Regions from separate parts of the Paenibacillus sp. FSL R5-0701 genome, predicted to be linked through region 2. Evidence: riboswitches for the same ligand, from Rfam matches in the RefSeq annotation. Region 2 holds a riboswitch; each other region holds the start of a gene.
What was found. A riboswitch is a leader RNA that binds a small molecule or an ion and turns the genes downstream of it on or off. The one in region 2 is predicted to bind S-adenosylmethionine.
Positions count from the first base shown of each region.

Region 1: linked by a shared signal. The riboswitch ahead of metA (homoserine O-succinyltransferase) and the one ahead of MKZ13_RS25405 (methionine ABC transporter ATP-binding protein) in region 2 are both predicted to bind S-adenosylmethionine.
Region 3: linked by a shared signal. The riboswitch ahead of mmuP (S-methylmethionine permease) and the one ahead of MKZ13_RS25405 (methionine ABC transporter ATP-binding protein) in region 2 are both predicted to bind S-adenosylmethionine.

Region 1 is NZ_CP150230.1:1,955,278-1,962,332, reverse strand. It holds gene mqnC (cyclic dehypoxanthinyl futalosine synthase) at 1-845, opposite strand, end outside; gene MKZ13_RS09235 (aminotransferase class I/II-fold pyridoxal phosphate-dependent enzyme) at 1,087-2,259, opposite strand; gene MKZ13_RS09230 (PLP-dependent transferase) at 2,256-3,443, opposite strand; gene metA (homoserine O-succinyltransferase) at 3,468-4,385, opposite strand; SAM riboswitch class I at 4,621-4,744, opposite strand; gene corA (magnesium/cobalt transporter CorA) at 5,196-6,131, shown strand; gene MKZ13_RS09215 (HRDC domain-containing protein) at 6,202-7,055, opposite strand, start outside.
Region 2 is NZ_CP150230.1:5,751,735-5,758,789, reverse strand. It holds gene MKZ13_RS25430 (polysaccharide biosynthesis protein) at 1-212, shown strand, start outside; gene MKZ13_RS25425 (DUF2515 family protein) at 410-1,696, opposite strand; gene MKZ13_RS25420 (thioredoxin family protein) at 1,838-2,182, shown strand; gene MKZ13_RS25415 (heme A synthase) at 2,681-3,604, shown strand; gene MKZ13_RS25410 (Cthe_2314 family HEPN domain-containing protein) at 3,797-4,513, shown strand; SAM riboswitch class I at 4,650-4,791, shown strand; gene MKZ13_RS25405 (methionine ABC transporter ATP-binding protein) at 4,918-5,952, shown strand; gene MKZ13_RS25400 (methionine ABC transporter permease) at 5,953-6,612, shown strand; gene MKZ13_RS25395 (MetQ/NlpA family ABC transporter substrate-binding protein) at 6,688-7,055, shown strand, end outside.
Region 3 is NZ_CP150230.1:6,122,710-6,129,764, reverse strand. It holds gene MKZ13_RS27090 (spore germination protein) at 1-232, shown strand, start outside; gene MKZ13_RS27085 (GerAB/ArcD/ProY family transporter) at 267-1,367, shown strand; gene MKZ13_RS27080 (Ger(x)C family spore germination protein) at 1,364-2,572, shown strand; SAM riboswitch class I at 2,643-2,744, shown strand; gene mmuP (S-methylmethionine permease) at 2,837-4,249, shown strand; gene mmuM (homocysteine S-methyltransferase) at 4,227-5,294, shown strand; gene MKZ13_RS27065 (FtsX-like permease family protein) at 5,378-7,055, opposite strand, start outside.

The DNA of each region.
Region 1 (7,055 bases), 3.3 Mb from region 2:
ATGGCAACAGTCTTCAAGTACTCTTCTGGCGTCTGACGCTCCAGTTTGAGATTTGTATTATCCGGTTGGAACGTCCACGGAATGAACGCCAGGAAACCTTCGGAATCATACTTGTTCGCAATACATTCATCCTGTGCTTCACGTACACGGAGCAAGTGCAGTGCACGCTCTTCCATCGATTCACCAAGGCCGATAACCATCGTTGCGGTGGTGTTCATACCGATGCGGTGTGCAGTTTGCATAACGTCCATCCAATCCCGCCATGACCCTTTCAAGCGACTGATTTTCCGACGTGTGCGATCATCCAGAATTTCGGCACCGCCACCAGGCAAGGAATCCAGTCCAGCTTCGTGAATAGCACGAACAACCTCTTCCAATGTAAGGCCATCGGATACTTCAACCATTTTCATAATCTCCGCTGGGGAGAAAGAGTGCATCGTGATGTTTGGGAAACGCTCTTTGATGGCTTTCAACAGGTCTGTATAATAGCTGAAAGGCAAGTTTGGATTCGTTCCACCTTGCATCAAAATCTCGGTACCATTCACATCTTCCGTTTCCTGAATCTTCTGGAAAATAACTTCGTCCGGAAGTACATAACCTTCATCCGAGCCAGGTCTGCGGTAAAAAGCACAAAAACGGCAGTACACATCACACACGTTCGTGTAGTTGACGTTACGCCCGATTACAAATGTTCTGTATGGTTCAGGGTGCATGCGTTTCATAATGACATTAGCAGCAGCCCCGATTTTGTCCACTTCATTGGATTCAAATAGCTGAATCGTGTCTTCCAAGTCCAAACGTTCGCCCCGAAGGGCTTTATCTAAGATACGGTCTACCGTACTCATCGTAAAAAAGCCTCCCTCATGAAGAGAAATTATATAACGATCCGTCCCAACTTGTTCAAGAGAAGCAAGTTCTGGTGGCAACATCGTATTTCTGTACTCCACATATCGTAACACAGGTTACATGTGAAAAAAAGCACCTTATGTACAGGTGCTTTAAAAATAAGTAAAAATTTTTACATATGGAAAAGAATTATTTCGAACTTAAGTGATACGCATCGGCGTATTCGGTCATCCACTTTTGCTAGGATTCCTGAAGTGCTTGTTCCAAATCTACAATCAGATCTTCGATATCTTCCAGACCTACAGAGAAGCGCAGCAACCCATCTGTAATGCCACGGTCACGGCGAACCTCAGCCGGCATTGCAGCGTGAGACATCATCGCTGGGTAGGACAGAATACTCTCCACAGCTCCCAAGCTTACAGCAACAATGGGGAGCTTCACCCGGTTAAGAACTGCTTTTGCACGATCACCTGAACCGACGTCAAATGAAACGACAGCTCCATATCCTGTGGACTGCCGCTCATGTGCCTCACGGCCCGGATGATCCTCAAGTCCTGGATAAAAGACAGCGGTAATATCACTGCGCTCATTAAGCCATGCCGCCAGTTTAGCTGTGCTCCGTTCACTATGAGCCATGCGAGCCCCCAAGGTTTTCATCCCGCGCATCAGAAGCCAGGATTCTTGTGCCCCGAGTACAGTTCCAAGTCCATTTTGCAACTGTTTCAGTTGTACGCCAAGTGATTCCGTGCGAGCAACGGCTAACCCTGCCAGTACATCACTGTGACCTCCGAGAAACTTCGTAGCACTATGTACGACGATGTCCACACCAAGCTCGATTGGACGCTGATAATACGGTGTCATAAAGGTGTTATCCAGAATCGTGATCAGGTCATGTTCCTTCGACCAGTCAGTTACAGCAGCGATATCCGTAATCCGCAGTGTAGGATTGGACGGTGTTTCCATATAAACTGCCTTGGTGTTTGGCTTGAGTGCCGCTTTTACTTCATCTATATTGGTCATGTCTACAAAGGTTGTCTCAATCTGCATACGGCTTAATATGGAAGTAAGCAAACGATACGTACCTCCATATACGTCTTCCGTCACAATCATGTGATCCCCTGCGGAGAACATCATGAACACGCTTGAGATCGCAGCCATCCCCGAAGAATAGGCAAAGCCTCGTGCGCCGCCCTCCAGCAATGTGATGTAATCTTCCAGAGCCTGACGTGTCGGATTACCCGAACGACTGTAGTCATGCTGAGGCGGATTGAAGATATCAAAATGGTGGAAGGTTGATGCTTGATAGATCGGTACACTGGAGGCTCCAGTCGTTTTGTCAATTTCATCTCCAAAATGCAGCAATTTGGTATCAAATTTCAACTCGGAATTGGGCTTGTTGTTGGAATCACTCATGAGTGCACGCCTCCTTCCACTTCCTGTTGTGCAGCTGTCAGAGCATTGCCGAGATCTGCAATCAGATCATCCGCATGTTCAATGCCTACGGAGAACCGGAGCAGACGATCATCCACACCTACGGCTTCACGAATTTCAAGCGGAATATCCGCATGAGTCTGTACTGCCGGATAAGTCATGAGTGATTCAACTCCGCCGAGACTTTCGGCAAAAGCAATGAGTTGGATATGACGCAGCAACGGTTCAACATAACGTGCATCCTTCACTTTGAAAGAGAAGATACCTGTGTTACCCGTGGATTGTTTGTTCTGTATCTCATACCCCGGATGATCGGATAGGCCTGGATGATACACTTCAACCACCGCTGGGTGCTCAAGCAAGTATTTAGCAATCGTAAGTGCATTGTGCTCATGACGCTCCATGCGAAGAGCCAGCGTTTTCATACCTTTCATCAACTGGTAGGAGTCACTTGGAGATAATACCGCTCCAATGGAATTATGCAGGAACGCCATCTCTGCAGATAACGCCTCACCTTTGGTAATAATTAGTCCGGCGAGCACATCATTGTGTCCGCCCAGATATTTGGTAGCGCTATGAATGATGATATCGGCACCCAGTTCAATCGGACGTTGGAAAAATGGAGTCAACAACGTGTTGTCAACAATGGTCAACAGGTTGTAACCTTTCGCCCAGGAAGCAACGGCTTCCACATCGGTGATCATCATCAGTGGATTGGTTGGTGTCTCAATAAATACAGCTTTGGTATTCGGCTGACGAACCTTCTCCAGTGCTGCAAGGTCATTCGTATCCACATAACTAGCAGTTACGCCGAAACGGGACAGAATACGTTCCAGCAGACGATAGGTTCCACCATACAGATCCAGCGATACAATCAGATGATCCCCTTGACCAAACATGGCAAAGATCGTTTGCAGCGCGGCCATTCCCGAGCTACAGGCAAACCCTGCATCACCGGACTCCAGCGCTGCGGCGGCTTCTTCCAATACTTTACGGGTTGGATTAGTCGTACGAATATAATCAAATCCCGTGCTTTGTCCAAGCTTCGGGTGGCGAAACGCAGTGGATTGATAGATCGGAAAGTTAATGGCGCCTGTTACCGGTTCATTGATGGACCCAATTTGTGCTAAGCGGCTTTCGATTTTCAACTTGTTGTTGTCTTCCATTGCTGCATCCTCCTGTAATCTCGATTAGATTTGCGGGCCAATATCGTAAGGTGTTTCTTGATACACATAGTAATTGAGCCAGTTAGAGAATAATAAGTTGGCATGAGCGCGCCAAGTAGCCGGTGGCACACGGGAAGGGTCGTCATTCGGATAATAATGTCTAGGCAATGCGATATCCAACCCTTTGGCTGCATCCCGGTCATACTCCCATTTTAATGAGAACGGGTCATACTCGGCATGTCCTGTGGCAAAAATCTGTTTGCCGTCTTTGGTAGCAACCAGGAAAATCCCCGCTTCCTCGGATTCAGCCAAAATCTCTAAATTCGTATTCTTTTCAATATCTTCGCGTCTCACTTCCGTATGACGGGAATGTGGAACGTTGAATACTTCATCGAACCCACGCAACAACGGAACATGTGGTTTATTGATGGTATGTGGGAAAACCCCAAAACACTTCTCATCAAGTGCAACCTTGGGTACGTCAAAATGATGGTATAAACCCGCCTGGGAAGCCCAGCATATGTGGAGGGTTGAAGTCACATTGGTTTTGGTCCATTCGAAGATTTCCTGGATTTCATTCCAATAGTTCACGTCTTCGAAATCCATCTGTTCCACCGGTGCACCCGTAATGATCATTCCATCGAAACGGCGGTGCTCAATCTCATCAAAGGTTTTATAGAACAGATCCAAATACTCCTGAGACGTATTCTTCGACGTATGGGATTTGGGATGTACGAGAACGACATCCACCTGAATAGGCGTGTTTCCCACCAGACGAAGCAATTGTGTTTCGGTCGTTTCCTTTGTGGGCATCAGGTTTAATATAGCGATACGGAGTGGACGAATATCCTGCTGATATGCAGAAGTTTCATCCATGACGAAGATATTCTCTCCTTCAAGTACTTCTTTTGCTGGTAGAGTATCGGGTATTTTGATTGGCATATAAATCTAACTCCTCCTTGTGCATAGATAGATGCAGCCACCCCTGGCTTGATGTCTTCACATCAATACAGTTATAGACTGCCTTGAGCTTGTAAAAACATTGAATTGCTCTTTCATCCAACGTTACAAACAACCTCAAGTTCCTTAGCGAAAATCACTGCTGAGAAGTCGGGGCATATAACAAAGACCTTCCTCGGATTTCGAGAAAGGTCATATGTAAAAAAGATATGCGCCTCTCTCATCTCTCAGTTACAACAGTGCCACTTGACACTTAGTCGCTGCAAGAATTAGCACCGTGCGGTATACCGCCGGTTGCCGGGTTTCATCGGGCCAGTCCCTCCACCTACTCTTGATAAGATTTCGCTGTATTAGATTGTAATTAAATATGGTTCACCGTCTACTTTATTACATTAATGCCCTCACGTCAAGATGCAGTTCGATGTCTGCTTCCCAGATCGGAACCGTTCATCATCCATTGTCATACACTGCCTCAGGGCGCGAAATAGACACATTTTTGCGCTTGAAAGCACCTTGTACCAGCGGTATACTAAACAAGGTGTTATAAACCCTTATGTGAGAGGTGACATATTAAATGGATGGCGACCCGAGGCCTGACTGGCAGCCGAATTCCGACAAACTGCATAGAGAATTGACATCAGCATGCCGGCAGCGGGACGTGACTTCCGTTTGATTATATAGTGAACGCAGCCCTGATCTCCAGGCTCCGCTGCCGACCGGCTGATTTGTTCTTTTTGCGCCCATAATGATAATATCCGCCAAGTTGGCGGGTGCAGAAGGAGTAGATTAACGATGAAAATCCGGTTGGTAAACAACGGTGTATTTATTCCGGTGGACGACATTCAGCAGGCGCTGACTCCACCAGCGGAAGGATTTTACTGGATTGATGCAGACGTAGACGATTTGGCGGTACTTCAGCCGCTGTTCTTAATGCATGATCTGGCTGTGGAAGACTGTCTTAGTGACGAAGAACAACGTCCGAAGATTGAAATTTATGAGAACCATTATTTTATTGTGATTAATAGCATCCGTTTCGATGATGAAGAGATATTTCTACGTGCGGTCAACCTGTTTCTCGGCAGACATTTCATTATTAGTGTTACCAAGCAAAAGGTCAGCGAATTGCGCACACTGAAACCAATCCTGTGGGAACAGGAAATCAGTACACCGGATCGTCTGCTGTATTTGCTGGTTGACTTGATTGTTGATAATTATTTCACCGTAGGTGACCGAATCGAAGCACGGATCGAGAAGCTTGAGGAAGACATTCTGATGCACACCAAAAAGTCACATCTAAATGAGATTATCGGGCTGCGCAGTGAGATTCTGTGGCTGAAAAAAGTGCTTGGACCTCAGAAAGAGGTCATTAACACCCTGAACAAAAAAGATCTGCGTCTCATCGATGATCAACTGCAAAAATATTTCAGTGACATCTATGAGAATGCTGTAAAAATATCTGAAACCTTTGAGACTTATCGCGACCTGATGGGCAACTTGCGAGAAGCCTACCAATCCAGTATTGCGAACCGGGCGAATGAGATCATGCGTGTATTTACCGCTATTACCACGGTCTTCATGCCGCTGACGGTCATTACGGGTATATACGGCATGAACTTTACGAATATGCCAGAGCTTAACTGGAAATACAGCTATTTTGTTGTGATTGGCCTGATGGTTACCCTGGGCCTGAGCATGTTCTTCATTTTCCGCAAGAAAGACTGGGTATGAACTCATATGAAATAACAAAGACGAAGCGCTCCTCCGGGAGAAACGCCTCGTCTTTTTTCATTTCTGATCATTAACCAGCATTCTTCTCTGTCTCTGCGTGCCGACGAAAGCGGATTCGAATCATGCGCAGTCTTTCATAGACCTGCTCCAGACTTCCTCCATCGGGTTTCTCTCCTCCATACACCTTATGTAATACTGGCTTCAGGAACGTATCTCCCAGCTCCTCATACGCACTCCATACGGCCTCTTGTTCGTTCTCTGGCATCACTGCCAGCTCCACATCAAGAAGACAATCGGTGTCATAACCTTCGAGATCCAGTGTCTCCAACAGCTCAATCAATTCGCGTCGGGATAATCCGGATCGATTAACAATCTCTTCTAACGTATATCCTTCCTTCATGCCTTCAAGCACCTGCTTGCGCGTGGTGAACTTATCCAGTTCCTGCTTGTACTTCTGCTCTCTCTGCTTGTATAACCAACTCTCATACTCTTCTTCCTTCAGCGCCGTATATACCCAGTCCAGCGGGAATGTCGTTGAACGCTCCAACCCGCTTGTAATCTCCATCCATTCCGTACCATACTCAGTCGCTTTGCTCTCTCCTACGCCCGGCAGTTGCATCAGTTCATCCAGCGATTGCGGAACAAAGGCACTGATCAAACGCAGCAGACGATTTGTTGCAACAAAATACGGTGCCTTCCGGTCAGAAACAGCTCTCTTCCTGCGCCATGTGCACAGATCCGTATATAACTGCTCATTGCCGTATAGTTCACTGTAGCAATGGAGCCGCTGACCACCATAACTGCGTGACTTCAGATCATCATTCTCATGAAATAACCCCTGCAACTGCGGTCGGTACCCCTCACTCATCTGTATGGCAAGCTGAAGACGGTAAATATGAAGCAGCTCCTCCCAAGAAGTCCCTT
Region 2 (7,055 bases):
GCAATATGATCTTTGGACTCTTCCTGCCAGCACGCGTATCCTTCTTGCTTACCTGCCTTGTGGTTGGTGTGCTTGTTGTGGTGGTGTATCTGGTTCTCATGGTTGTGCTGCGTGTATTGCGCAAGGACGAACTGGGCAGTTACCCACGTATCCTGCAAAAAATTCTTCGTCCACTTATGCGTCTTCAACGTGGAGCTGGGCAAAGAGCTTAAAATGCAAGGAGTACCATTCAAGCATTACTATTTTGTGAAAATAGGATACAAGCTCTGTCTGCTGTTAAGCGGACAGGGCTTTTTGTATAGATAAGGAGAGCTGAGCGACTGAACTTTACATTAGTCCAGCAAGCGAGGATTAGCGGTACATCGGTGTTCACATCATCCGTCTTTGCCTGCTCTATATGATCTTTAGATTAGTGTGTGATGGCTTTAGCATCATGAGCCAGTGCTGTTTTCAGCATGCCATACCGGTGTTCGTGACTCATCTCGAATAGCCATGGACGCCGCGGTGCCGTCAGATAACCGAGACAATCCCGAGTCTGAAGCCAGTCCTGTCTGGTGATCGGTTCATAAGGCGTGTCTCCCCATACGGAGAGCAGTTCCGGACTATATAATCGTTGCCCTTCTGGAAGCCATTCCTCATCCAGTAACGCCTGAGCGTATAATGTATGTTCACCCGCCTCGTCTTCACGATTGGTAAACAGGCCAGGCCAATATTCAGCGCGCGAGCCACGATGGGGAACCAAACGTGCGAACTCCAACACTTGTGTGTGTACTTGCTCCACGCCAAACAACAGAGCATATAGGCCTTTGCCAAACATGATTCGCTCATCCAACTTGCCAAAATGTTCAATGACGCGTCCTGCGAGTCCTGCTCCTCGTCCAAGAGGGAAGACGATATGATTCAGACCGGCCAGATTATGCAGATGGAATGCGGGTTTGGAAAGTACTTCTTTTTGAAAATAAGGATGCTGCACGACTCGGCTCTCGATATAGTTCTGCTCATTAATAATTAATGCCACACTTAGCAGTGAACTGCATCGTTCCAGCCAAAAGCGTTCCCAAAACGGCGTCATAAACGCCGATACGTGAAAGTGCGACAAGAGATGGAAACAGCTTCGTCCGATGCGACGGCTGTTCATATACAGCAGAAGCTGGGGATATGCATCCTGGAAAATGAGTGCATTGCATCGCTCCAGCAGCCGATACATACGCTCGCGATCGCTTTGATTCTGCAGATTATGCATCAAGTCACTCTGAAGATCTGTCATGTGATATCCGCCGTTGCGAGAGACCATATGGGCCAGCAGTGCCCAATGCAGTTCGGGATATTGCTCATAACATTCCAGATAGGCTGCCGTGCGGGTGATATTACTCCGATTGTGCTCCTGGGTCAGTGTCTTAATCTCTTCCAGAATGATGCAATCTTCTTCACAGACGAGTGCGCTTTGAACCTGGTCCGTGCGTGCAAAAGATTTGCTGCTGGCAGGTAACAAACGCTCCACCTCAGACTGTAAGGCAGCTGCCGTATCGGTATCCCACTCGATGTCACGCAAAGGGTGACGAAGCTGTGCTGAAGCTTGCCATGCAGCCTGTTTGCCACGCCATATTTCCCGGGCAGCACCCGGAATGGAACGAACCATCTGCAGGAGGGACCCGTGATGTTGTTCGCTGGAAGAATCGGTTCTGGTGGAAGTCATGATGTGACATCCTTTCATGATGTTCTGGGTTTAATTTCACAGACCATGTGGTTATTCTAAGTATGCGCTGATTATTTGACTTCCACTCGCCAATTTGCTTCACTTAGGGTAAGACAAGGTACAGAAAGGGAGATGAACCGAATGGAACAGATTACTTCCAAACCGGCTTTTGATGTAGCCATCCAATCCCCACGTTTGACGATTGCCGTATTCAAGGCAGACTGGTGTGGTGACTGCAAATACATCGATCCGTTTATGCCTGAGGTTGAAGAGAAATATGCACGTGAACTGACTTTGATTGAGGTCGATGTGGATCAGGTTGGAACTGTTAGTGAAGAACAGAATATTCTTGGCATCCCAAGCTTTGTGGCGTATACAGATGGCCGCGAACTGGTACGGTATGTGAACAAGCTGCGCAAGTCGAGAGAAGAGATTGAGCAGTTCCTGGATCGCGCAGTTGAGGTGTACAACACGATCCATAAATAATGTTATATAAGTTTGATAAATTTACATAGACACTCCGATGACAGAATAACCTTCCGATCGCTGTTATCTCCAGATTTCTTTGATCCCTTTTATAAAGGGGGAAATCTGGGGATAAAGGCGAACGCTTCGCTTCTTCTGGTTATTTCTGTCCTCTCCGCTATTGTGTAAATGTTTCATTGAACTTATATAAAAGTATGAGAGGTTCATGTTGTAAAAGGGTATAATACAAAGAACGCCATTTCTCTTGAAATAGGGAAATGGCGTTTGTGTGTTCGACTTGTTCTATATAAGAAACGTTTCTGTACATATCACCAATGACCTGTGGGTCATTATTTCACCAGACGTTAACATTTTGTCACAAAGCGCGACGTCAATGAACATTTTATCCGGTATAATGAATTTAGTTGTGAAATAAGTGTCAAAGTACCGAAACAAGCGGAGAATATTCTTCGCCATCTTAAACCAACAGCGGGTGAGAAAAAATTGAAACACTTAACTTTGTTTAAATGGTTAACCGTATTAACCTGTCTTGTCATGTTTCTGGCCACTTTTGGTGGAGGCATTGTAACCAAAACGGAATCGGGCCTTGGCTGCGGAACGGAATGGCCTTTATGTAACGGAAAACTCGTTCCCGCACATACTGTGGCTTCACTCATTGAATATTCCCATCGCGCTGTAAGTGCACTGGCTGGACTGTTGTCCATTGCCTCGTTTGTGGCTTTTCTGCGATTCGGCAAGTCACGCCGTGACCTGCAATTGTTTTCTTTCTTAACTCTGGTATTTGTTATCGTCCAGGGAATCATGGGGGCTTTTGCCGTCGTCTTCTCCCAATCTTCAGCAGTCATGGCACTGCATTTCGGCTTTGCACTGATTGCTTTTGCCAGTTCCCTAATGATGGCGCTGGGCATAAGGCAGGAGGCCAAAGATGGTGGATTGGAGCGCCTGAATAAATACCCTCGGGTCACTAAAAAATTCAGGAATCTGGTCTGGTTCTCCACCATTTACACATATCTCGTGGTATACACGGGTGCATTTGTGAGCCACACGGATTCTGCCGGCGGATGTTCCGGATTTCCGCTCTGTAACGGGCAGATTATTCCTGAGCTTTCAGGTGGGGTAGCGGTTGCTTTTGCTCACCGTGCAGCAGCTGCGTCGCTCGTGATTGTTATCGCAATCCTGGGTCACTTCGCTTACCGTAATCATCCGGACAACAAGGAAATGCGTACTCTTGGTGTGGTATCCGTTGTTCTTATTCTGATGCAAGTAGTCATTGGTATTTTCATGATGGTGACAATGAACCGTCCGGAAGTATACATGTTCGTAGCTCTTGCTCATATGCTGGATATTGCCCTATTGTTCGGAATCTTAACGTATATGAGTTTCCTGGTGTACAAGCTGCATCGCCCGGTTAATCGATTCTAAGACATAGCTCCATTCTTTTGGGCTAAACATGAAAGTCCACCATCCAGTGATGTACATCATTGGACAGGTGGACTTTGTTTGATGTCAGTGGGATCAGGGCAACCTATGGCATGCAGCAATTACACGGAATGGATGATGTTTTTACGTTTACGGTGATGAATTCTTGTTGATTTGGAAAAGAGGAGGTTAGATATGCTACGAACGTTGTTGGGGGAAAAGCCACGTATAAACGAAGGTAAATTGAAGGCAGCGATGGACGCAATGGCGCATACGCTTGAGCTATTTCAGCGACAAATGCATGTAGACCATGATCCCACGCATGACTATCGAAAGCTGTATGTGTGGACGCAGGGACTCATCTCCTCACTGGATGAACTGGAGCAAAGCTGTTTCGCTGCTGCTCATTTTCGCAAAAAGGTCGTTGCAGGTTCAACGAACGATATGACGCCGACTGAAAAAGCCGAGTATGCCCGATATGTGTATTTCTACAAAGATGGCTTTATCCGCTGCTTTGCCATTCTGGATAAAGTGGGCACGGTATTAAATGAAATATTCCAGCTGAATACTTCCAATACCAAAGCGCATTTTTCTTATTTTACGGTGTTAAGGCAGTTCGATTATGCGAGGGAGCATCATGATCTTGCGTTGCAATTAATACAGATCAAGGACTCTTATCGTGAACCGATGAGCAAGCTGCGCAAACGACGTAATATGGAAATTCACTACATGAACTCTGAAATGCATGATGATCTGTGGCAGTTACATCAGACCCTGCAAGGTAAAGTGAAATTGGAGGATCTGAATCAGCATGTGCAGGAAATGCGTCAGGGCGTGGATATGGTCTGTGAAACGTTAACAGCCTCTTATAGTTATATCAACAAAATATGGAAAAGAAATAATTCCCTTTGACAAATCGGAATACTTGGAATATACTGAGTTTCAATTAGAATGTTACAGTGACAAAGATTGAACTGATATTTCAAAAGTTACGTTCACATTATAAAGCATAAACTACATGAACTTATAAAATCCTACAACAACATATTTCTTATCGAGAGCGGCGGAGGGACAGGCCCGATGAAGCCCGGCAACCGATTTGTAACGACATGATACATGTATCATTCGTTATAGATGTTAGGTGCTAATTCCTACAAAATGGTGCAAGACACGATTTTGGCAGATGAGAAGGTATATTCTTTCACGTAAAGAGCCCTCTTTGTATCTGCAAAGGGCTCTTTTTTTGTACTTTAAGGGGAGTTTTCCTTTAGATCGGGTAAAGATACATGTAGGTGGTTGGAAAGGGGCAAGTGCGATTGATTGAATTAAAAGGTTTAACGAAAACGTACGGCAAAGGGGCAAAATCTACAACAGCGTTGTCCGAGCTGAATTTGAGCATCCAAAAGGGCGAAATCTACGGAGTGATTGGTCATTCCGGAGCGGGCAAAAGCACATTGATTCGCTGTATTAATTTGCTGGAACGGCCTACGGAGGGTGAAGTATGGGTTGACGGAATCAACCTGACTGAACTGAGCAAAACCGAATTGCAGCAACAGAGACGCAAAATCGGGATGATTTTTCAACACTTTAATCTGTTATCCTCGGCAACGGTATATGACAATGTAGCTTTTCCACTAAAGCTTGTGAATACACCCAAGGAAGCCATTGATCGCAAAGTGAAGGAAATGCTGGCACTGGTTGGTCTGGAACACCATAGCAGCAAATATCCGGCTCAATTATCGGGTGGCCAGAAACAACGTGTAGGGATTGCAAGAGCACTTGCAAGTGATCCAAATGTACTTCTCTGTGATGAGGCTACTTCGGCACTTGATCCGCAGACGACAAATTCAATCCTGAAGTTATTACTCGACATTAATGAAAAGTACAACCTCACGATTGTACTGATTACACATGAGATGCATGTCATTCAGAACATCTGTGACAAGGTAGCTGTTATTCATCAAGGTGGCATTGTGGAACAGGGACCTGTAACAGACGTGTTCCTGAAGCCGAAACATGCGATTACGCGGGACTTCATGATGCGTGACCATGAAGCTGGACTTGCTCTGGAAGAGACCGCTCTGGCGAATGCAGGCGTTGAATTGCAGGCAGGTGTTGCTTCCAAACTTGTGAAGATATCTTTTCTGGGTAACAAAACGTATGAAGCGATTCTGTCCAGGACGGTACGTAAGACGGGTGTTGATTTTGCCATCCTGCAAGGAACAATCTCTACGATTAAACAGGTTCCTTATGGACAGCTGACCGTTCGGTTCGAGGGTGATTCAAATGCGATTGATCGGACGATATCAGAATTAACCGCTGAGGGACTTGATGTGGAGGTGCTTCGTTAGATGGATTTTTCAACCGTACGCTGGGAAGAGGTTGGTAAAGCTTCCATAGAGACACTGCAAATTTTGGGTGTATCAGGCTTGTTTACCGTTATCTTAGGTTTGCCGCTCGGAGTTCTGCTGTTCATGACGGCTAGATCTTCTTCGATCAAGTCACGGGCAGTGTACACTATACTATCACTTATTGTTAATATTCTGCGCTCAGTCCCATTTATCATATTGATTGTTGCTCTTATTCCATTCACTCGTATACTCGTTGGTACAGCTACAGGAGTGTTAGGTGTTATACCACCTTTAGTTATTTCAGCAGCTCCTTACTTTGCTCGATTGGTGGAGACAACGTTGCGAGAAGTTGATCGGGGTGTCATTGAAGCGGCACAGTCGATGGGTGCATCGACCGGACAGATTGTAAGACGGGTGTTACTGCCTGAGGCACTGCCTGGACTGCTTGCTGGTATAACGATCACCATTGTTACGCTCGTCTCCTATACGGCGATGGCGGGCATGGTTGGCGGTGGAGGACTGGGAACACTGGCAATCAACTATGGATACTTCCGTTATCAAAATGAAATCATGATTATATCCGTAGTGTCGATGATCATTCTAGTGCAAATTCTCCAGATGGCTGGAGATCGCTTGGTTACATTTTTCACCAGGAAATAACACATAGATAACATGATGGATATGCATTTATGCGGATGCCACATGACAAAAATGACTAGAGAAGGGGTTTTACACATGAAAAAATGGTCTTTTGCTTTACTTAGTCTTATGTTGATTGCGGTTCTCGCAGCTTGCGGAAACAACAAGGACTCGGATAGCGGCGCAGACAATTCAGCAGGTGCACCACGCACGGTTGAATTGAAAGTTGGAGCTTCACCTACACCACATGCAGAGATTCTGGAAAGCATCAAGCCTGAACTGGAAGCACAAGGTATTCGTTTGCAAGTCGTTACATTTAATGACTATGTACAACCTAACCAGCAACTTGCTGACAAAAAATTGGATGCAAACTTCTTCCAGCATCAGCCTTACCTGGACACAGAGAATAAAGAACGTGGATTCAACCTCGTTTCTGTAACGCCTGTTCATGTTGAACCTTTTGG
Region 3 (7,055 bases), 370 kb from region 2:
ATTTGCTGCCATGTTTAGCGCAGCTGTACTCGGATTGTTTGGCGTGGTTATGTTCTTTCTCCTTATATGTACCCATCTTGCGAGACTCTCGAGCTTTGGCCTACCTTATGTTGCACCGGCCGTTCCTTATCACTTTGGGGAATGGAAGGATTTCTTTATCCGTGCTCCGCTAAATATGATGAGGAAGCGTCCCGAGATGTCTAATCCAATAGATAAAGACCGCAAAAAATAAATCAAGCAAATCACGAGGTATGAGGTGGGATGAAGTGAACGGTTCTGAAGGAAATATTAGCACAAGGCAGGCCGTCGTAGTTATTGTTAATTACATGCTTGGCGCTGGGATCCTGACCCTCCCCCGAACGACGAGTAAAGCTGTCGGAACACCGGATGTCTGGATCTCCATCATTCTGTCGGGACTGATTATCACGGGTGTCGGAATTATTCTGGTTACCCTGTGTCGCAGATTTCCGGAGAAAACAGTGTTCCAGTTCACCCGTGAGATTACGGGGAGCTGGATTGCTTACATATTGGGATTCGCCATGATTATGTACTTTATGGTGATTGCCGCATTCGAAATCAGGGTCATGGCTGAAGTGACAGGCATGTATTTGCTAGAGCGTACTCCGACATGGGCCATTGTGATGGTGTTTATGTGGATTGGCATATATTTGATCTCCGGCGGACTTGCTGTTATTGTGCGTGTATTTGAGATTATTTTGCCGATTACACTGATTATATTTGTGATTGAAATTTTGCTTAGTAATCAGTTATTTGAGATCGGCAATCTGAGACCCGTACTCGGAGAGGGTATCATGCCAGTCCTCAAAGGTTTGAAACCTTCGTTGCTGGCTTACACGGGGTACGAAGTCATGTTTGTCATGACTGCTTATATGAAAAATCCCAAAAAGAGCAATGTAGCCATGAGCTGGGGCATCATCATATCGACTATGATTTATCTGATTACTGTTGTGATGGTTGTAGGCAGTCTGTCACTCGACGGCATCAAAACACGTACTTGGCCCACGCTCGATCTGGTTAGAAGCTTCGAGATTCAAGGTTTGATCTTTGAACGGTTCGAATCCCTGCTACTGGTCATCTGGATTATGCAGATCTTCTCGAGTTTCACGATCACACACTATTGCGCTTCGGTGGGCATTCGGGATTTATTTCGTACGAAGAAGATCAAGGTCATTATGTACGCCTTTCTGCCAGTAATATATCTAACAGCATTAATGCCGAAAACCGTGGATGAAACTTTTGCACTGGGTGATATGTTGGGCAATCTATCCGTGCTTCTTTTTGCCATTTTACCTCTGTTGCTGCTGTTAATAAGTCTGATTCGCAAAAAGGGAGGCAAGCAAGCATGATTCGTATTTTTATGCTTTTACGTGTAGCCTTTGCTTTGTCCGTTCTTCTGGTAATATCCGGATGCTGGAGCAGTAGGGAGATCGAGGAACTAAGTGTCTATGTTGGTCTCGGGATCGATATCGCGAAAGAAACAGAATTTGAGAAGGACATCGCTGCCCAGGGAGGAAAGTATCCAAAGAATAATTATATAACGGCTACCGTGCAGATTGCTCCCGGGACGGGCGGTTCGAACAGTAAACAGGGCGGACAATCCGGTTCACCTGCTTCGGGAAAGACTTCCTATTCCAATGAACAGCTTACTGGAGATTCGTTGCTGCAAATCTTTCGTCAGTTTGCACTAAGGCGAGACCGTCCACTTATCGGACATCATCTAAAGGTCATCGTTGTCTCCAAGGATATTGCCAAAAAGTATGGTCTGGACCAGCTGCTGGATTTTGTACTTCGGGATAACGATATTCGTCCAAATTGTCTGGTGCTGATAAGTCATCATCGCGCCGTGGATGTCCTGACTTCGGATGATCCCTCTCGGATTCCAGCATTTTATCTAACAGGAATTACCGGTAATTCATACTTGTCCAACAAAATCCTTGACCCTGTTTTGCTCTCCAAATTAGATGCCCAAATGCAATCTGGTTCCAGTTTCTTGCTCCAGAATGTACTGTACTCCAATGGAGAGGGCAAGTTCTCAGGTGGCAGCATATTCGATGGGAAAACAACCAAGTTTATTGGAGAACTAAGTCAAACGGATCTGGAAGGTTTATCGTGGCTCAGGCCTAAGGAAAGAGGAGGCGTCTTGAAGACTTACAACAAAGAGGGATTCACTGTTGTATATGAAATGAAAAAGAAGAAAACAAAAGTAATTCCCAAGGTTGTTGGCAATGATATTTCATTCCATGTAAAGACCGAATCCGAAGGCTGGTTAATGGAGGATTGGCGTGCTCCCGAAAGAGAGGAAAAAGGGGCTTATCGCGGGGAACTGGAAAAAGAATTTGCTGAACTGGCGGAACAACAGATTCGTCAGGTGTTATACAAGCTGCAGCATACCTACAAAGTGGATGTTGCGGATTTTCGGGATAGCTTACGTATTAAAGAGCCCAAAACATGGAAGAAAGTCAAAGATGATTGGGATAACATTTTTAGTACCGTGCCAATTACGTACGATGTGAAGATTAGCATTACCAATCCGGGATCATCCACCGAATAGCGATGTGTTTCATTTATGATTTAAATGTTGACACATTCATGATAGATCGCTATATTTATAAAAAATCATTTTCTTATCCAGAGAGGTGGAGGGACTGGCCCTTAGAAACCTCAGCAACAGATCTGAAGGATACTGTGCTAATTCCAGCGGGTGAAAGCCTGATAGATAGGAGCGTTTGTTTTTATTTGTCAGTAACGGCGCACTCTTTAGGCAGAGTGGGTCTTTTTTGTTTTTTCTGGATGAAGAAGTAGGGGAGCAGCAGGTATGGAGAACAACAACGACAAAGGGCATTTTCAGCGGAAAATGCAGGCACGGCATGTGGTCATGCTCTCTCTCGGAGGAGTTATTGGAACGGGATTATTCCTCAGCTCAGGTTACACCATTCAGCAAGCGGGACCACTGGGTACCATTCTGTCCTATCTGATCGGAGCCATCGTTGTATATCTGGTGATGCTCTGTCTTGGTGAACTGTCTGTTCATATGCCAGAGACGGGAGCATTTCATAGTTATGCAGCCAAATATATCGGACCAGCAACAGGCTACACGGTGGCTTGGTTATACTGGTTAACCTGGACTGTTGCGCTTGGCTCCGAATTCACAGCCGCCGGATTGCTGATGCAGCGCTGGTTCCCATCGGTGAACGTATGGATATGGAGCGCGCTCTTTGCCCTGATGATCTTTCTGTTTAACGCTTTAACGGTGAAATTATTTGCGGAATCCGAGTTCTGGTTCTCATCTGTAAAAGTAGTGACTATCGTAATCTTCATTATTATCGGTGGCGCAGCCATGTTTGGGTTCATTCCGATGGCGGATGCTGAACCAGCGCCGTTTCTATCGAACATTACCGCATCCGGGTGGTTCCCTCATGGGGCTACAGCGATATTGATGACCATGCTTGCTGTAAACTTTGCCTTCTCAGGCACCGAATTAATCGGCATTGCTGCCGGTGAGACGGAGAACCCGGAAAAGACGATACCGAAGGCTATTCATACAACGCTGTGGCGTTTAGTTATTTTCTTCATCGGAACGATCATTATCTTGTCGGCCTTACTGCCCATGTCGGATGCCAGTGTACTGGAAAGTCCGTTTGTAGCGGTAATGGAACGGGTGGGTGTACCCTATGCAGCAGACATTATGAACTTTGTTATTCTGACGGCGATTCTCTCTGCTGCCAATTCGGGCTTGTATGCATCTTCACGGATGCTCTGGTCTTTGGCTGACAAAAGAACGATCTCTCCGTGGTTTGCCAAATTGACCAAAAGTGGGGTACCACTGAATGCACTTCTGATCAGCATGGTAGGTGGTGCGCTGGCCTTGCTGTCCAGCATCATTGCGCCAGGTACCGTATATATAACACTGGTTTCCATTTCAGGTCTGGCTGTTGTTGCAGTATGGATGAGCATCAGTGCCTCCCAATACATGTTCCGCAGACAATATATCCGTGAAGGCCATGCGGTCAAAGATCTGGTGTACCGCACACCACTCTATCCGGTGGTACCGATTGTTTCATTTATATTATGCCTGGCTTCATGCATAGGTATTGCCTTTGACCCGACACAGCGAATTGCGCTGTATTGTGGGGTTCCGTTTATCGCATTATGTTACGCTGCTTATTATCTGACAGAACGTGTGAATAAGAAAAGAGGACAAGTACATGACGCAAGCACAACAGACTAACCCGATAGAACAGATCCTGCGTGAACATCCAGTCATGATTCTGGATGGAGCGTTGGCAACGGAACTTGAACAGCATGGATGTAATCTGGATGATCCGCTCTGGTCGGCTCGTGTGTTGCTTGAGAATCCGGATGTTATCGTTCAGGTCCATGCGGATTATTTCCGCGCAGGAGCCGACTGTGCAATTACATCCAGTTATCAGGCGACGGTGGATGGCTTCAGCAAGAGAGGAATCGATGAACAGGCAGCACTGGAGCTGATCCGCAAGACGGTGGAGTTGGCTGCAAAAGCGAGAGATGCCGTATGGGTGGAAGTGCAGAGTGATTTAGTAGGGAGAGAAAGCTCAACAGGTCAGCTTGTAGAAGCTCCTCCGGTACGTGCCGAGACGGTGGAGAATGAGGAGCAAATAACAGATCGTACAGTAGATCATGAAGGAGATTGTGCTCGTCCACGTCCAATTATTGCCGGGTCCGTTGGGCCGTACGGCGCCTATCTGGCGGATGGTTCAGAGTATGTGGGACATTACGGCGTGTCGGATGTGACGTTGGCTGCTTTCCATCGACCACGTATGGCAGCGTTGCTTGAAGCAGGTGCAGATATTCTGGCTTTTGAGACGATTCCTTCCTTGCAGGAAGCACAGGTGCTGGTTGATGTACTGAAGGAGTTTCCTCATGCGTATGCCTGGTTATCTTTTTCTTTAAAAGACGGGACAAGCATCAGCGAGGGCACACCGCTTGAGGTATGTGCACAGAAGTTTGGCTCTGAGCCGCAGATTGCGGCGATTGGCCTGAACTGTGCTCCGATGGAAGTGGTGAGGGAAGCAGTGGGTATTTTGAGCCGTACCAGCGATAAACCTGTTATTGTGTATCCGAACTCAGGAGAAGTATACGATGCGGCAACGAAGACGTGGAGCGGACAGGGTACATGTGGCAGTATGAGTGATGCTTCTGAGCAGTGGGTTGCGGCGGGCGCGCAAATTATTGGTGGTTGTTGCCGCACTACCCCACATCAGATTGGTGAACTTGCGAAGAAGTGGCGGAAATAGTTCTTATCATAATAACAAGCCCTTCCACATCCTATAGAGGTATGGAAGGGCTTGTTTTATTGTGTTAAGGCATCCTTATTACATTATTCGATAACCAGCATACGTGGCGATGCTTCCCGAATGATTCTTGAAGAGAACCATGAGCCAAGACTGGCTGCAATGATGGTTAGACAGGTGAACAGTACCATGCCACCCCAATGCAGGATCAGTGGAAGTTGTACGATACCATAACCGGAAAGGACCATTTCGAGTAGAAGAGGTAGCAGATATACGCCGACGAAAATACCCAGTATGGCTCCCACGGAGGACAGTATGAACATTCCCATGGTGAGCGATAACCTGATTTGGCGGGATGTCATTCCCAGCGATTTGTATATCCCGTACGTTCTGCTTTCTTTACGAATATTGATTCTACAGGTACTGAAAATAATGATGAACGTCACAGTAATAAACAACAATCCAATGAGGCTCATCGGATAGATCAGGATGTTAGCAGCTTCCACGTAAACGGAATCAAGCAATGTCTTCTGAGTAACTACCGAAGCGAAATCTTTAAATTGCTCATTTAATTCCGAGGCAACCTTATCCGCTTGTGCCATATCGTTCACATTGATGAAGATAACATCAAATTCACTATAACTGGGGTTCACACTTCTCATAGCATCAATGGTGATTCTGCCTGAAACAGACATGTTGGCGATTGCCTGATAGATTCCTGTAATGAGGAATGTACGCTTTTCTCCTTCAATATAGATATCGATAAGATCACCGAGATCTTTATTTGATGTGTTGGCTACACTTACACCAAGGGCAATTTCATTCGCATGTTGTGGGTTAACCCCTTTTAACGTTTCGAATCCAAGTTCTTGATAACTCCCGTCCAGTACATTCAAGTTGATGCTGATGGATTGGCCCTTGACTGTTGCCGAAGACTCCGGGCTAATTACACCCGTTGTGTTCCCTTGCCAGCCTGCATTGCTAATCCTTGAATCCTCTTCTAACGTTTGTTTTAATTCAGTCTTTGGAACGTTACTTTTGTTCACGACCACTGCTGCGATATTGGCATTGTCATACCCCCATTTAGCTGCGGTCTGTTCAATTCCGGTTATACTGGTCAGCAGAACATAACCCAGAACAAGTACGGAAGAAGCCATGGTGGTTAGCAGGAGTGTTAGAACAGAGCTTTTGGTGTTTTTGAACACATGTCGGAATCCAAGCACGGCGGTCACAGGCAGTCGTGTGAAGCCGATCCAGTGGGCCAATGGCGAATTCATTTTGCCAGCCATCCGGCCGTGATCTATCTCCGACATACCATAACGAATAGCTTGCACGGGCTGTATGCTGCGTGCCTTTTTGGCATATAACACAGTGAACAGAATCACTAGAGCAAATAGTAGTGCGCCGGACAGTATGGCCGCATCCAATCCATGGACTGGAATGTTCTGATTCCCCACTCGAAGAGAGGATACAGAAATATTAATGATCCATTTGGATATCCATATACTGAGTGCAAGTCCTGGGATAATGGCTACGATGGATAACATTGCATATTGAATAACATAGGTGCCTATCGTTTTTCGGGAAGTCAGACCTAGTGATTTGAGGATTCCTATCGTTCTGTAATTGGCCAGGATGGCATCTGCAATCGTAAACCCGATGGTCATCAAAGCGATGGAGAGCATGACAACACCCATGAATATCATGATGAATCCAATAACCTGATTGATGATCAGATAGAAAGAGGCAATCGCCTCGAACTCC